2 regions of the Cupriavidus sp. MEYA8 genome follow, and region 2 is predicted to be linked to the other one. Evidence: predicted binding sites of a transcription regulator. Region 2 holds the regulator's gene; the other holds the start of a gene.
What was found. The regulator sigma-54, encoded in region 2, starts transcription at its own class of promoters, with help from an activator protein. The targets are predictions, from matches to a motif close to TGGCANGNAANCTGCTTT.

Region 1: AC5WJ1_RS02565 (pilin) is a predicted target of sigma-54. The motif match lies at 3,296-3,313, and genes of this name have one in related genera.

The regions. Positions count from the first base shown of each region.
Region 1 covers NZ_CM181221.1:546,576-553,930, forward strand. The annotation lists gene sucC (ADP-forming succinate--CoA ligase subunit beta) at 1-1,128, shown strand, start outside; gene sucD (succinate--CoA ligase subunit alpha) at 1,230-2,111, shown strand; gene AC5WJ1_RS02560 (TerC family protein) at 2,365-3,060, shown strand; gene AC5WJ1_RS02565 (pilin) at 3,381-3,851, shown strand; gene AC5WJ1_RS02570 (PglL family O-oligosaccharyltransferase) at 3,939-5,747, shown strand; gene AC5WJ1_RS02575 (hypothetical protein) at 5,749-6,255, opposite strand; gene AC5WJ1_RS02580 (hypothetical protein) at 6,272-6,712, opposite strand; gene hmpA (NO-inducible flavohemoprotein) at 6,950-7,355, opposite strand, start outside.
Region 2 covers NZ_CM181221.1:358,698-366,052, forward strand. The annotation lists gene hprK (HPr(Ser) kinase/phosphatase) at 1-113, opposite strand, end outside; gene ptsN (PTS IIA-like nitrogen regulatory protein PtsN) at 193-648, opposite strand; gene hpf (ribosome hibernation-promoting factor, HPF/YfiA family) at 1,017-1,367, opposite strand; gene AC5WJ1_RS01695 (RNA polymerase factor sigma-54) at 1,416-2,894, opposite strand; gene lptB (LPS export ABC transporter ATP-binding protein) at 3,050-3,850, opposite strand; gene lptA (lipopolysaccharide transport periplasmic protein LptA) at 3,919-4,566, opposite strand; gene lptC (LPS export ABC transporter periplasmic protein LptC) at 4,688-5,317, opposite strand; gene AC5WJ1_RS01715 (KpsF/GutQ family sugar-phosphate isomerase) at 5,361-6,344, opposite strand; gene AC5WJ1_RS01720 (monovalent cation:proton antiporter family protein) at 6,496-7,355, shown strand, end outside.

The sequences.
Region 1 (7,355 bases), 190 kb from region 2:
AAATACAATGTGCCGGTTCCGCGCGGCATCCCCGCGTTCTCGGTTGACGAGGCCCTGAAGGCCGCAGAACAGCTCGGCGGCCCGGTGTGGGTTGTCAAGGCGCAGATCCACGCGGGTGGCCGCGGCAAGGGCGGCGGCGTCAAGGTTGCCAAGAGCATGGACGAGGTCAAGCAATACGCCTCGAGCATCCTGGGCATGCAGCTGGTCACGCACCAGACCGGTCCGGAAGGCAAGAAGGTCAACCGCCTGCTGATCGAAGAAGGCGCCGACATCAAGAAGGAACTGTACGTTTCGCTGGTGGTGGACCGCGTGTCGCAGAAGATCGCGCTGATGGCGTCGAGCGAAGGCGGCATGGACATCGAAGAAGTCGCTGCCCACACCCCGGAAAAGATCCACACCCTGATCATCGAGCCGTCGACCGGCCTGACCGACGCTGACGCCGATGACATCGCCCGCAAGATCGGCGTGCCCGACGCTTCGGTTGCCCAGGCTCGCCAGGCCCTGCAAGGCCTGTACAAGGCGTTCTACGACACCGACGCCTCGCTGGCCGAAATCAACCCGCTGATCCTGACCGGCGAAGGCAAGGTCATCGCCCTGGACGCCAAGTTCAACTTCGACTCGAACGCGCTGTTCCGTCACCCGGAAATCGTCGCCTACCGCGACCTGGATGAAGAAGACGCCAACGAAATCGAAGCCTCGAAGTTCGACCTGGCCTACATCTCGCTGGACGGCAACATCGGCTGCCTGGTGAACGGCGCCGGCCTGGCCATGGCCACCATGGACACCATCAAGCTGTTCGGCGGCGAGCCGGCCAACTTCCTCGACGTGGGCGGCGGTGCCACCACCGAGAAGGTGACCGAAGCCTTCAAGCTGATGCTGAGCAACAAGAACGTGCAGGCCATCCTGGTCAACATCTTCGGCGGCATCATGCGTTGCGACGTGATCGCCGAAGGCGTGATCTCCGCTTCCAAGGCCGTGCACCTGACGGTGCCGCTGGTCGTGCGCATGAAGGGCACCAACGAAGACCTCGGCAAGAAGATGCTGGCCGAGTCGGGCCTGCCCATCATCTCGGCCGACACGATGGAAGAAGCCGCCCAGAAGGTGGTGGCCGCTGCCGCTGGCAAGTAAGCCGTCGCACGAACGCAACCATACGCGAACGCGAGCGGTGCGCTGGCGCTCTTTATTGAGCTCCCGCGCGCGCCGCTCGTAGAAAAGCAAAGGATTACAGCATGTCGATTCTGATCAACAAAGACACCAAGGTCATCACCCAGGGCATCACCGGCAAGACCGGCCAGTTCCACACCCGTGGCTGCCGCGACTACGCCAATGGCAAGAACGCCTTCGTCGCAGGCGTGAACCCGAAGAAGGCCGGCGAAGACTTCGAAGGCATTCCCATCTACGCCAGCGTCAAGGACGCCAAGGCCCAGACCGGCGCGACCGTGTCGGTCATCTACGTGCCGCCCGCAGGCGCCGCTGCCGCGATCTGGGAAGCCGTTGATGCCGACCTGGACCTGGTGGTCTGCATTACCGAAGGCATTCCCGTGCGCGACATGATGGAAGTCAAGGACCGCATGCGCCGCGAGAACAAGAAGACCCTGCTGCTGGGGCCGAACTGCCCGGGCCTGATCACGCCGGACGAAATCAAGATCGGCATCATGCCGGGCCACATCCACAAGAAGGGCCGCATCGGCGTGGTGTCGCGCTCGGGCACCCTGACGTACGAAGCCGTGGGCCAGCTGACCGCGCTGGGCCTGGGCCAGTCGTCGGCTGTCGGCATCGGTGGCGACCCCATCAACGGCCTGAAGCACATCGACGTGATGAAGATGTTCAACGACGATCCGGAAACGGACGCCGTGGTCATGATCGGTGAGATCGGTGGTCCGGACGAAGCCAACGCGGCCAACTGGATCAAGGACAACATGAAGAAGCCGGTGGTTGGCTTCATCGCTGGCGTGACCGCGCCTCCGGGCAAGCGCATGGGCCACGCCGGCGCGCTGATCTCGGGCGGTGCCGACACCGCCCAGGCCAAGCTGGAAATCATGGAAGCCTGCGGTATCAAGGTGACCAAGAACCCGTCGGAGATGGGCCGCCTGCTGAAGGCGATGCTGTAAGGTCTGCTTGCCGTTCCCGCTGTGGCGGGGAATGACAGACTAGTGATGCCCCCGCCATCGGCGGGGGCATTGTTTTTGCGGCGGGTGATCCCGGCGCCGTGAAAGCCCCGAAAGATTACAGGATTGAAATGTAATCGAAAGGTTCGTGGGTTAAACAGTCATGTCTGCGCTTTCAGACATCCGAACACCCGTCGGATGACGGGGCGCGCCAGTACATAAAACCGCCACCACATAGAACTCGAGGAGCCTCCCAGTGGAACTGCTGTCTTCCACCACTTTCTGGATTGCGTTGGGATCGATCATCCTGACCAACATCGTCCTGTCCGGCGACAACGCGGTGGTGATCGCGCTCGCCTCGCGCAACCTGCCGCCCGCCCAGCAGAAGAAGGCCATCTTCTGGGGCAGCGCCGCCGCCATCATCATGCGCGTGGTGCTGACCGTGGCCGCGGTCAAGCTGCTGAGCCTGCCGTACCTGAAGATCGTCGGCGCCGTGCTGCTGGTCTATATCGGCGTGCAGCTGCTGACCGGCGATGACGACGAGGAAGGCCACGACGGCAAGGACAATATCTGGGCCGCTATCCGCACCATCCTGATCGCCGACCTGGTGATGTCGCTCGACAACGTGGTCGCCGTGGCCGCCGCCGCGCAGAAGGGCCCCGAAGGCAGCCAGCTGATGCTGCTGATCATCGGCCTGGGCCTGTCGATCCCGCTGATCGTGTTCGGCAGCACGCTGCTGCTCAAGGTGATGGAGCGCTTCCCGGTCATCATCGTGCTGGGTGCGGCGCTGCTGGGCTACCTGGCTGGCGAGATGCTGGTCAGCGATCCGGTCGATGCGGCCTGGTTTGAAGTGCATGTGCCGCATGCCCACCTGGTATTCGGCGCCGCCGGCGCGTTCCTGGTGGTGATCCTCGGCAAGCTGCTGAGCCGCCGGGCCGCGCAGACGGCCTGACGGGGTATTGCATCGCAGGGAAGGGCGGCCGGGTGGCCGCCCTTTTTTGTTGCCCTCCTGGCAGACGTCCCTGTCGGTGGGATATCCAACTAACTCATGTGAGTGATCGCACATTTTGTCGCTTCGGCAGGTGGTAGCGCCACCAGGTGACAAAATTTGGCGCATGCGTAGGGCCTTTCCGCTGCCGGGTGACGGAATTTGTCGCTTTTTGCCCCCTGCGGACGGGGGATATGGCTGGCACGCTTACTGCTGAATAGGCCCCGCGTCACGAAACCGAAGACGTGCAACGCTTAACCAAAATCTCTTCGAGGGGTCAAATCATGCAACGGGTACAACAACTGAAGAAACTGGGCCGTCGTGTCCAGAAGGGTTTTACGCTGATCGAACTGATGATCGTGGTGGCGATCATCGGTATCTTGGCGGCGATCGCAATTCCGCAGTATCAGGATTACGTGACGAAGTCCAAATGGGGTACCAACATTTCGGACCTGGCTGCCGTGAAAACAGCCGTGGCGCTCTGTATGCAAAATAATGCTGGCGATGGCACTCTGTGCGACACTGCTGGTGAACTAAATATCACCGCACTGCCGCAGCCGAAGTATGCGACTGCGGCTATTGGTGTTGTCGGGGCTGCGGGTAAAGTTACAGTTAGCTACACCGGCACGGCGGAAGTTGGCAGTTATGTTTACACTGCGGATTGGGCGCAGGACGGTTCGGGCACCAAGCTTACGTTCGCTTCCGTGGCGGGTGACACTATTCCGGCAAAGTTCTACCCTGCCACTCAGCGTTGATTTACTGGAGGGGGAAGCGCCTTCGGGCGCTTTTTTTTTGCCCAGCGCCCAAGCTATCATGCGCCTTTCCCCAAACCAGGCGCCTCAATGCCGCCGTCCCGGACAAATCTCCCCGCGGCTGCCCTCATCGCAGCAATCGTCTTCCCGCTGCTAGTCTCCCGGCATACGCTCCCACTCGCGACGTTCTACGGCGAATGGACCGCCGCGTGCTGCGCGCTGGCCCTGGTCGCGTTCCTGTCGCTTCGCAAGCCCGCCACCCCAGCGGCATCTGCGACGATCTCGCTGCCGTGGGTAGCCTTGCTGTTCTTCTGGCTCGCCGCCGTCGGTCTGATGCGCACCGCCCTCGGTCACGCCGATATCACCGGCAGCGCGACCCTCACTGTCCTGTCACTGTTCCTCGGCGCAGCCGTGACATGCGCCGCATGGTCATACCGCCGCAGTCAAGCATCCGAGACGCTCAACGCCGGCGACACCCTGGCCATCGCCTTCCTGATCACCGGCCTGCTCGGCACCGTCACACAGTGGGTCCAGCTCTTCCATCTTGAGCGCAGTGCCTTCGGCCTCGTTTCCACCTACTTCTACGATGACAACCGCCGCCTGTGGGGCAACCTGAACCAGCCCAACCACCAGGCCACCGTGCACGGCCTCGCACTGGTTGCGTCAGTCTGGCTGGCATCGCGCGGCAGGCTGCGTTTCCCGATGTGGCTGGTAGCGGTAGCACTGCTGGAGAGCGGCATCGTGCTATCGGGATCGCGCACCGGCGTGCTGCATGTTGGTCTTGCCGCGCTCTACGCGCTGGTTGCTGCCTGGCTGGCACGCGGCACGCTGCGCGAGACGGATCCGATGCGGCGTACGACCGGACTGCTGGTGGCCGCGGCCGCCATGATCGTGATGCTGCTGGTGCTGCAGCCAGCGATCCGCGCCGCCGGCCAGCTGCTCGACTGGCGCTTGTTCGACACCATCGCGCAACTGGAAGCCGAAGACCAGATGTCCGCACGTGGCGCGCTATGGTCGCATGCATTGGCGATGTTCCGCGCGCATCCATGGCTCGGTGTCGGCTGGGGCGAATTCGGCTGGGCGCAATTCACCCAGTTGCCGCAGGTCGGCGTGAAGGTGGAGATGTCCCTGCATGCGCATAACGCTGTGCTAGACCTGCTGGCCAAGACCGGCGTCGCGGGCACGCTCGGCGTCGCGCTGATTCTCGCAGCGTGGCTATGGCGCGTGGTGCGGGCGCGGCTCTGGCAGGCAGAAAACGGCGAGCGCCGTGAAGCGGTGCTGATGCTGACGTGGCTGGCGATGCTGTGCGCGCATTCGATGCTGGAATACCCGCTGCACTACCTGTACTTCTTCCTGCCGTTCTGTTTCCTGCTGGGCTGGCTCGAGCCTGCCGCCGCAGGACCATGGCGCGTTCCGGTCAGTGTGGCGAAGGGTCTCAGCGTGGCCTGCATTGCGCTTGCCGTCGCCATCCTGGCAACCATGTGGCAAGACTACCGCCGCGCCGAAGCACGCGAGTACGCCGCCAGCGAAACCCGCAACACCTTGCCGATGCCGCGCATCTGGTTCCGCCAGCATGCGCAGGCCGATGCCGCGGGCCTGGTCGTGATCACGCCGCAGAACGCAGCGCAACTGCTGCCCGCGCATATCGCCGCGGTGCACTTGCTGCCGACTCCCACGATGATCGCGCGCACGGCGTGGCTGCTCGCGCTGACCGGCGATGCCGCGCAAGGCCGGCTGTGGATGGAGCGGTTGCGCTGGTACTACCTGGGCGATGAAGCGACGCAATACGCCGAGACCGCCAAGGCATGCAGCGAGTTGTCCGAGGGCGAGCGCCCGCAGGCGTTCTGCGCCTGGGTCACCGATCGCTCGCGCCGGTTCTCCGCGTGGGGACGCAACTGACCTAGTAGTAGGGCACGTAGTAGGCCGGCGGGGGCGGCGCATAGTAGTACCGCGGCGCAGGAGCCGGCGCAGCGGCCACTCGCCCCGGTACCGGCACGCGGTTGCCGCTGGCATACATGCACTGCACGTAGGCGGCGTCGTATTGCCGCTGCGTGCCGTAACCCGCGTACTGCGCGTTGCCCGCGCCGACCGCGGCGCCTGTCAGCAGGCCCAGGCCCGCGCCGACCGCCGCGCCCGATCCGCCGTCAAAGGCTGCACCAGCCGCAGCGCCCAGCGCGGTGCCCCCTACCGCACTGCCGACTGCCGCGTTGTTGGCCGCCTGCGAGGAAGTCACGCCGCCGACCTGCCCAAAGGCGAACTGGCGGCAGTTGTAGTCGTCGGCGCGGAACTGGTCGAAGCTCTTGCCGGTGCCCGGCAACGCCATCACGCTGGGGCCGGAAGGCATCACGACGCAGGCGCCGAGTGTCAGGGTCGCCACGGCAAGCGTGGCGCGGGTCAGGACTCGCATGCTGTGCTCCACGCTGTCAGTAATTGGCCGGCGGCTGGGCCGGCACTCGCTGCCAGCCGCCCGGGCACGATTGCACGTAGGGGTAGTAGCCTTCCGGCTGGTTGCAGTGGTACCACCAGCCCTGGTCCTGCGGTACAGACCGCTCGGGCCCCGGGGCTGGCACCGGCCCGTTGGGGCCCTGCTCGACGTATTGAGGTGGCTCGGCCGGCACGGCGACGGCCGGAGCCGGGTAGTAATAGGGCGCAGGGTAGGCAGGGTAGTAATACGGGTAGCCGCCGAACACGACGCTGGGGCCGAAATAGAAGCCCACGCCGACACGCGTCTTGATCATGCCGCCGCGTGTGTCCGCGTCATGCCAGCCGGCATTGTGGAAATCGGCTCGCCCGGCAAGGGCGGCGCCGCTTGCGGCCGTGGCCGCCAGTGCCAGTACCAGCTGGCAGAGCTTGCGCCCGTTCATGGTATTCACCTTTCCCCCGCGTGGCCGAAAGGCTCGCCGCGGGCAGTGGCAGCCGGCCGCGACATGCGCCGGCCCGCAATCGTATTGAATACCAAATTGTCGTGCGCAGGCGCTGCGGCGGCGCATGTGGAAATGTGGCGTTACCTTTATTACCGAGGAACGACAGACTGGCCGGACGCCGTGAACCGGCGCGGCATGACAAGTCCGTCGTTCCCGGATGCGCCCATGCGTGCCGGCCTATTCGGCAAACAGGTCCGGACCAAACACCTCGTAATGAATGCGCGCTTCATGGACGCCAAGATTCTTCAGTGCATCATGCTGCATGCGCATGAAGGGAATCGGGCCGCAGATGTAGTAGTCGGCGTCGGGCAGCAGGATCGACTTTTCGATCAGCTTGACGTCGACCAGCCCCGCATAATCGTAGTCGCGCCCTTGCACGTCCTCAGGCAGGGGCTGGTCATAGAAAACGATTAGATCGAAGTTCTCATAGGTCTTTGCCGCCTCGCGCAGCTTGTCTCGCATGGCATGCACTGCACTATTGCGGGCGCCATGCGCGAAGACGACCTTCCGCGGCGGCGCCTGCAACGCGGTCTTGAGCATGCTGATCATCGGTGTCAGCCCCACGCCGCCGCTGATCAGCACA
Region 2 (7,355 bases):
AATTCCACGTCGAAGGCGCGGTCCGCACCTTCCAGGCCGGCGACCCATGAGAGTTTGAGGTCGGCTGCGTTGTCGTCGAAGATGGACTGGGAGGTGACGCCGGTGAGTTCCATGCGGGTATGACGTGTGGGGCGGTGTGCCAGGCGCTGTGCCTGTCCGGTCTGTGCCGGCCCGTTCAGGTCAATCGGTGAATCAGGGATGCCATTCGGTCAGCAACTGGTGCACGGCTTCGGAAGTGGGCAACGTCGCCAGTCCTTCGCGCATGTCGCGATCCGACAGCAGCTGCGCGATCTCGGACAGGATTTCCAGGTGCTGCTGCGTGGCCTGTTCCGGCACCAGCAGGAAAATCAGCAGCGATACCGGCTTGCCGTCGGGCGATTCGAACGGAATCGGTTCGGCCAGGCGCATGAAGGCGGCCAGCGGCTGCTTGAGCCCCTTGATGCGGCCGTGAGGGATCGCCACGCCGGCGCCAAGTCCGGTGGAGCCCAGTGACTCGCGCGCAAACAGGTTGTCCGTCACGGTGGCGCGCGCCACGCCATGGTTGTTCTCGAAGAGGAGCCCGGCCTGCTCGAACACACGCTTCTTGCTGGTGACGCTGACGTCGAGGGTGATGTTGCCGGGTGGCAGCAATTTGGCCAAACGATTCATGGGCGATGCGCAGGAGTTCAGTTAGCGGGCGGTTCCGCCGTTCCGCCGGGCAGTGTGTGGCTCAGGGGCTGCCGGTCGCCGGCAACGCCGAGGCGTCCGGCCATTATAGAGCAGCAGCCTCCCTGTGATTGTGCAGCGCAGCGCCGCCCGGTTGGCGTCCGCACCTTAACCGGGCGCGGGCAGGATGCGGCCCTGCATGTATGGCGCAGCATACACCCTGCCGCGGCCGTTGCGAACACTCCGTCTCAAACGGGTGACAGGCCCTTTGCGCAGGCGCCACAGCGCCGCAGGCGCAAAAAAGCCGCGCTACGCGCGGCTTGCCTGTTCAGTTTTGATTCAGCGGCCCTCTGCGGGGCCACCGGGCACGCTCATTGCTGCATCTGCGCTGCGGCCATCTGGTACTTGACCGCTTCGCGGTCGTGGCCTTGCACGCGGTCCTTGTAGCGCAGTACCTGACGGTCCAGCTTGTCGACTAGTGCGTCGATCGCTGCATACAGGTCTTCATGATGCGCTTCAACGAAGATGTCCTTGCCCCTGAGATGTAGATTGATTTCCGCATATTGCCGCCTGTCCTTTTCCTTGTGATTGTCGACAGAGAGCAGCACGCTAACGCCAATGACCTGATCGAAATGCCTGACGATTCGCTCCAGCTTCGTTTCCACGTACTCACGCAACGGCGGCGTGATGTCAAGGTGGTGTCCACTGATCTTGAAGTTCATAGCGCTTCTCCTTCTGAAAGAGCCTCACCAGGCAGGCGGTGGGCTCGGCTACAAAGACTTGCGGAGATTCACTGCGGGGATCTTCAGGGCTTCGCGATATTTGGCTACGGTGCGTCGTGCGACAACGAAGCCTTGCTCACCCAGCAGTTCGGCGATGCGACTGTCGGAAAGGGGATTCCTCGGGTCTTCGGCTCCTATCAGTTGCTTGATCAAGGCGCGGATGGCCGTTGATGAAGCCGCGCCACCGGTCTCGGTGGACACGTGGCTGCCGAAGAAGTACTTCAGTTCGAAAGTACCCATCGGCGTTGCCATGTATTTATTGGTCGTCACCCGGGAGATGGTTGACTCGTGTAATCCCAGTGTATCGGCAATCTCCCGCAAAACCAAGGGGCGCATGGCGATTTCGCCGTGCGTGAAAAAGTTCTTTTGACGCTCGACAATGGCCTGCGAGACACGCAGGATCGTGTCGAACCTTTGCTGGATATTCTTGATCAGCCAGCGCGCTTCCTGCAGTTTCTGCTGCAGGCCTGCGGTACCCGACTCGCCCTTGGCGCCGCGCAGGATCTGCGCGTACATGTCATTGATGCGCAGCCGCGGCATCACATCCGGATTGAGCTGCGCGATCCAGCCGCTGCCGCTCTTGCGCACGAACACATCGGGCACGACGAAGTCGGCTTCGGGGCGGCTGTATGCGTGGCCCGGGTAGGGTGCCAGCGAGCGGATCAGTTCATGCGCGGCCTTGAGTGCAGGCTCGTCTACCTGCAGCGCTTTTTTCAGGCGCGTGTAGTCGCGCACGGCCAGCAGCTCGAGGTGGTTATGCACGATGTTCAGCGCCAACTCGCGCTGCGGATGCTGCAGCCGGCGCAATTGCAGGCCCAGGCACTCGGCCGCGTTGCGCGCGCCGACGCCCGGCGGGTCGAAGCTCTGCAGCAGCGTCAGCATCGCTTGTACTTCCTCGATCTCGAATTCGAGTTCTTCGGGCAGTTCGGCGCAGATCTCTTCGAGCGTCGCGCTCAGGTAGCCGTCGTCGTCGAGCGATTCGATCAGGAAGATGGCCAGGCCCTTGTCGCGCACCGAGATCTTCAGCGGCGTGAGCTGTTCCATCAGGTATTCGCGCAGCGTGGGCTCGGCCTCACGCAGCTGCATCGGCGTCTTCTCGTCTTCGTCGCCTTGCGGGCGGCGCGCGAAATCGTCGAGGCTCCAGTCGCCGCCATAGTCGTCGCCGCTGTTGCTGTCGCCGTAGCTGTCGTCATCGCCCGCGCCCTCGGCGCGCGCCTCGCCGTTGCCTTGCGGTTCGGCCGGTGCCGGCGCGGGCGCGCTCTGCAGGTTGACCGAGCCATCGGCGGCCACGCGCAGCGGGCTTTCGATCCAGTCGTTCTCGCGTTCGAGCAGGGGGTTTTCCGTGAGCGCCTGTTCGACTTCCTGCTGCAATTCCAGCGTCGAAAGCTGCAACAGCCTGATCGACTGCTGCAGTTGCGGCGTCAGTGCCAGGTGCTGGGAGAGGCGGAGCTGTAGCGACGGTTTCATGCGACCTATTTTATGCGCATCTTTCCGTTGTTGGAACGGAAATTGCTATCGATGTCGCGGCTTGATCGACGCCGGCAGTGGGCTGTCCCACATGCAGATGATGGGGGTGAAACCAGGCAGAATCAATGGCCTGCCGCCGCGGGCAGGCCAGTACATCACATGCGGAAGTTTTCGCCCAGGTAGACGCGCCGCACCGATTCGTTGGCGATGATCTCTTCGGGCCGCCCGGCGGCAAGCACGGTGCCTTCGCTGATGATGTACGCGTGGTCGCAGATGCCAAGCGTCTCGCGCACGTTGTGGTCGGTGATCAGCACGCCGATGTTGCGCGCCTTCAGGAAGCTGACGATGCGCTGGATCTCGCCCACTGCGATCGGGTCCACGCCGGCGAACGGTTCATCCAGCAGGATGAAGCGCGGCGACGATGCCAGCGCGCGCGCGATTTCCACGCGGCGGCGTTCGCCGCCCGACAGCGACAGCGCCGGGTTGTTGCGCAGGTGCGCGATCTGCAGGTCGTCGAGCAGCGCGTCGAGCCTGCGGTCGATCTCGGCCCTGGCCAGCGGCTTGCCGTTTTCCACCTGCAGCTCGAGCACGGCGCGGATGTTTTCCTCGACGTTGAGCTTGCGGAAGACCGATGCTTCCTGCGGCAGGTAGGACAGGCCCATGCGCGCGCGTTCGTGGATCGGCAGGCCGCTGATGTGGTCGCCGTCGAGCACGATATCGCCCTCGTCCAGGTTCACCAGCCCCACGATCATGTAGAACGAGGTGGTCTTGCCCGCGCCGTTGGGGCCGAGCAGGCCAACCACTTCGCCGCTCTTCACGTCCAGCGAGACATCCTTGACCACCGTGCGCGAGCCATAGCGCTTCTTCAGGTGGCGCACGACCAGCGTGCTGCCGCCTTCGAGGACGGCCGTGGCTTGGACGGAAGGCTTTTCGGCGATGGTGGCGGTATCGGTCATTGGCAGTCTGGCGTTCAGCGTTTCAGGCGGGGAGGCGGTCCTTGCAGGGCATCGGTCCCCGCGAGGCGTCAGGGTTTGTTGGCGGGCGCGGGCGCCGGCTTCAGGTCCAGCGGCGAGCCGCTGCCCGAACCCTGCGCATTCGGGTTCTGCCGCGGCGACAGCACCGCGCGCACGCGGCCCGACGGATTGGCGGCCGAGGTGTTGTCGCTGCCGCCGGCAGCGGTGTAAAACTCCTTGCGGCTGTCGTAGGTCAGCACCGCGCCGCGGATCTCGTCGAGCATCTTGGCGCCCTGCAGGCGCGCCATGCGCGCGTTGCCGATCAGCTTGGACAGCTCCTGCTTGCCGTCGTATTCGATGCGGTCGCCCCAGCCGTCGATGTATTCGTCGACGCCCTCGCGCTTCTGCCGGATATAGGCCTGCTTGCCAGCCTTGGCGGTGGCCACCGCGAACTGGTAGCCCTCGGGGTCGGTGCGCAGCTCGGCCGCATCCGACTTCAGGATCATCGTGCCCTTGGTCAGCACCACGTTGCCGGTCAGCGTATAGATCTGCTTGACGTCGTCGTAGCTGGCGTTGTCGGCCTCGAGCACCATCGGCTTGTCGCGGTCCGCGCGCTCGGCCAGCGCGGGCTGGGCCAGCAGCAGGCCGATGGCCATGGCCGTGGCGAGCAGGGCCGGGGCGGCGTGTCGGCGGGACGAAGTCGTCAGGGATGCAGTCATGTTGGCAGCGGTGGCTAGAGGGCGTGGTGGTGCGGGTTAGGCCGGGTTATGCGGGTCTTGCGGGGCAGGCAGGGCGCGCAGCGTTATTGCCGTTGCGCGGCGGCCGGCCGCGCGGGCCGGGTCAGCGTCCCGGCGTACGGCCCGGAGACGGCCCGGTGACGATGGTGCCGCGTACATTGCCGAGCAATTGTACTTCGCGGGTGACGTTGTTGAAGATCAGCCCGTTCGCGGTCATCACCGAGGGTCCGCGCGTCAGCTTTACCGGCTTGTCGGTCTTGACGATGTCGTCATTGACCAGCAGCTGGAAATAGCTCGACGCGGCGGTCAGCTGCGGATCCTTGGAGGCGTCGGCGCCCTGCTGGCGCAGCACATGGCCGTTGCCGTACAGGTCGATCACCGAGCCTTCGGCGTTCATGCGGCCAAGGTCGGCCCGTGCCGTCACCGGCGGACGGTCCGGTTCATAGGCGCGCAGCGCGGGGCGCGTGACCTCGTAGGTCTGGTCGTCCTCGAAGTGGACCATGCGTTCGCCGGTGAAGCGGATCTTGGTGCTGCCGTCCTGCGCCAGTTCCGTGGCCGAAAAACGGTCCATGAAATAGTCCGGCTCGTGCTTCTTGGTCGCCTGCGTGTCCTGGCTTTCCTTGGGCGAGTTGATCTGCACCAGCCAGAAGGTGCTGCCGGCGACGAAGGCCATCAGCAGCAGCGGCAGCAGGCGCATGACGATGCCGCTGAGGGAGGCGATGAGTGCCTGCATGGTGTGCTTGTTGGTGTGCTTGTCGGTGCTTCTCGCGCCCCGTTCAGATGACCTTGGCGCGGGTCAGGTCGTGGATATGCAGCGCACCGACCAGGCGCCCGTCGTCGTCGACCACCAGCAACTGGTTGATGCGGTTGGCTTCCATGACCTGCACCGCCTCGACGGCCAGCTGGCTCTGGTTGACCACATGCGGGTTGCGGTGCATGACCTCGCCGATGGGAACGGTCTTCCAGTCGCGCGGGGTTTCCAGCAGGCGGCGCAGGTCGCCGTCGGTGAAGACGCCGATGGCACGGCCGTCGGGATCGACCACAGCGGTCATGGCCATGCCCTTGCGCGTGATTTCCATCAGCGCCTGGGCCAGCGGGGTGTTTTCGCGGACTTCGGGCACCGCGTTGCCGGTGCGCATGACGTCGAGCACATGGGTCAGCAGCTTGCGGCCGAGCGCGCCGCCCGGGTGCGAGCGGGCGAAGTCTTCTTCGCCGAAGCCGCGCGCGTCCAGCACCGCCACCGCCAGCGCATCGCCCAGCGCCAGCGCGGCGGTGGTGCTTGCCGTTGGCGCCAGGTTGAGCGGGCAGGCTTCCTTTTCCACGCCCGCGTCGAGGTGCGCGTCGGCCAGCTTGGCGAGGTTCGACTCCGGGTTGCCGGTGACCGAGATCAGCCGCGCGCCGATGCGCTTGACGATCGGGATGATCGACAGCAACTCGCCGGTTTCGCCGGAATTGGAGAAGGCGATCAGCACGTCGTCGCGCGTGACCATGCCCAGGTCGCCGTGGCTGGCCTCGGCCGGATGCACGAAGAACGCGGGGGTGCCGGTGGAAGCGAGCGTCGCCGCCACCTTGCGCCCGATATGGCCGGACTTGCCGATACCGGAGACCACCACGCGCCCGCTGCATTGCAGGATCATCTGCACGGCACGGGCAAAGTCGTCGGTCAGGCGGCCGGAAAGTGCGGAAACCGCTTCGGCTTCGGTCTGGAGTGTGTCGCGGGCGAGCCTGAGTGCTCGATCCGCATCGAAATTGGCTATCATGGCGTCGAAGTATACCAACGAATGCGACGTCGCCCGGGGCTGCCTCGATGTGCCCCCGCGTGCCCGCCGCATCGACGCGCTTGCCAAGTTTCCCCGGCAGGGTGCCCGTGCCGGGTCGGGCGCGCGCCCGGCCGGTCACCCGACCATCCTGATGCACTCACCGCTGGAACTGACCCTGGTGCTGCTGGCCGCTGCCGTCTTCGGCGTGGTCGCTTTCCGCATGCTGCAGCTGCCGCCGATGCTCGGCTACCTGGCCGTCGGCATCCTGATCGGCCCGCATGCGCTGGGGCTGGCCAGCGATACCGCGCAGACCAAGTACCTGGCCGAGTTCGGCGTGGTGTTCCTGATGTTCTCGATCGGGCTGGAGTTCAGCCTGAGCAAGCTGCGGTCGATGAAGCGCCTGGTGTTCGGGCTGGGCGGCTCGCAGGTGGTGCTGTCGATGCTGGCGGTGGTGCCCGCCAGCTGGGCCTTCAACTGGCTGTTCCCGCTGTCGTGGCAGGCCTCGGTGGCGCTGGGCGGGGCGCTGGCAATGTCGTCCACGGCGATCGTCTCCAAGATGCTGTCCGAGCGCATGGAGCTGGAGAGCGAGCACGGCCGCAACATCATCAGCATCCTGCTGTTCCAGGACCTGGCGGTGGTGCCGCTGCTGATCGTGATCCCGGCGCTGTCGCGCGATCCCGGCGACCTGGTGATGGCTCTGGGGCTGGCCACGGTCAAGATCGTGGTGGCGCTGGGCGCGATCTTCTTCCTCGGCCAGCGCCTGATGAGCCGCTGGTTCCATATCGTGGCGGCGCGCCGGTCGCAGGAACTGTTCATGCTGAACCTGCTGCTGGTGACGCTGGGCATGGCGGCGCTGACCGAGCGGCTGGGGCTGTCGATGGCGCTGGGCGCGTTCATGGCCGGCATGCTGATCTCCGAGACGCCGTACCGGCACCAGGTGGAAGAAGACATCAAGCCGTTCCGCGACGTGCTGCTGGGGCTGTTCTTCGTCACCATCGGCATGCTGCTCAA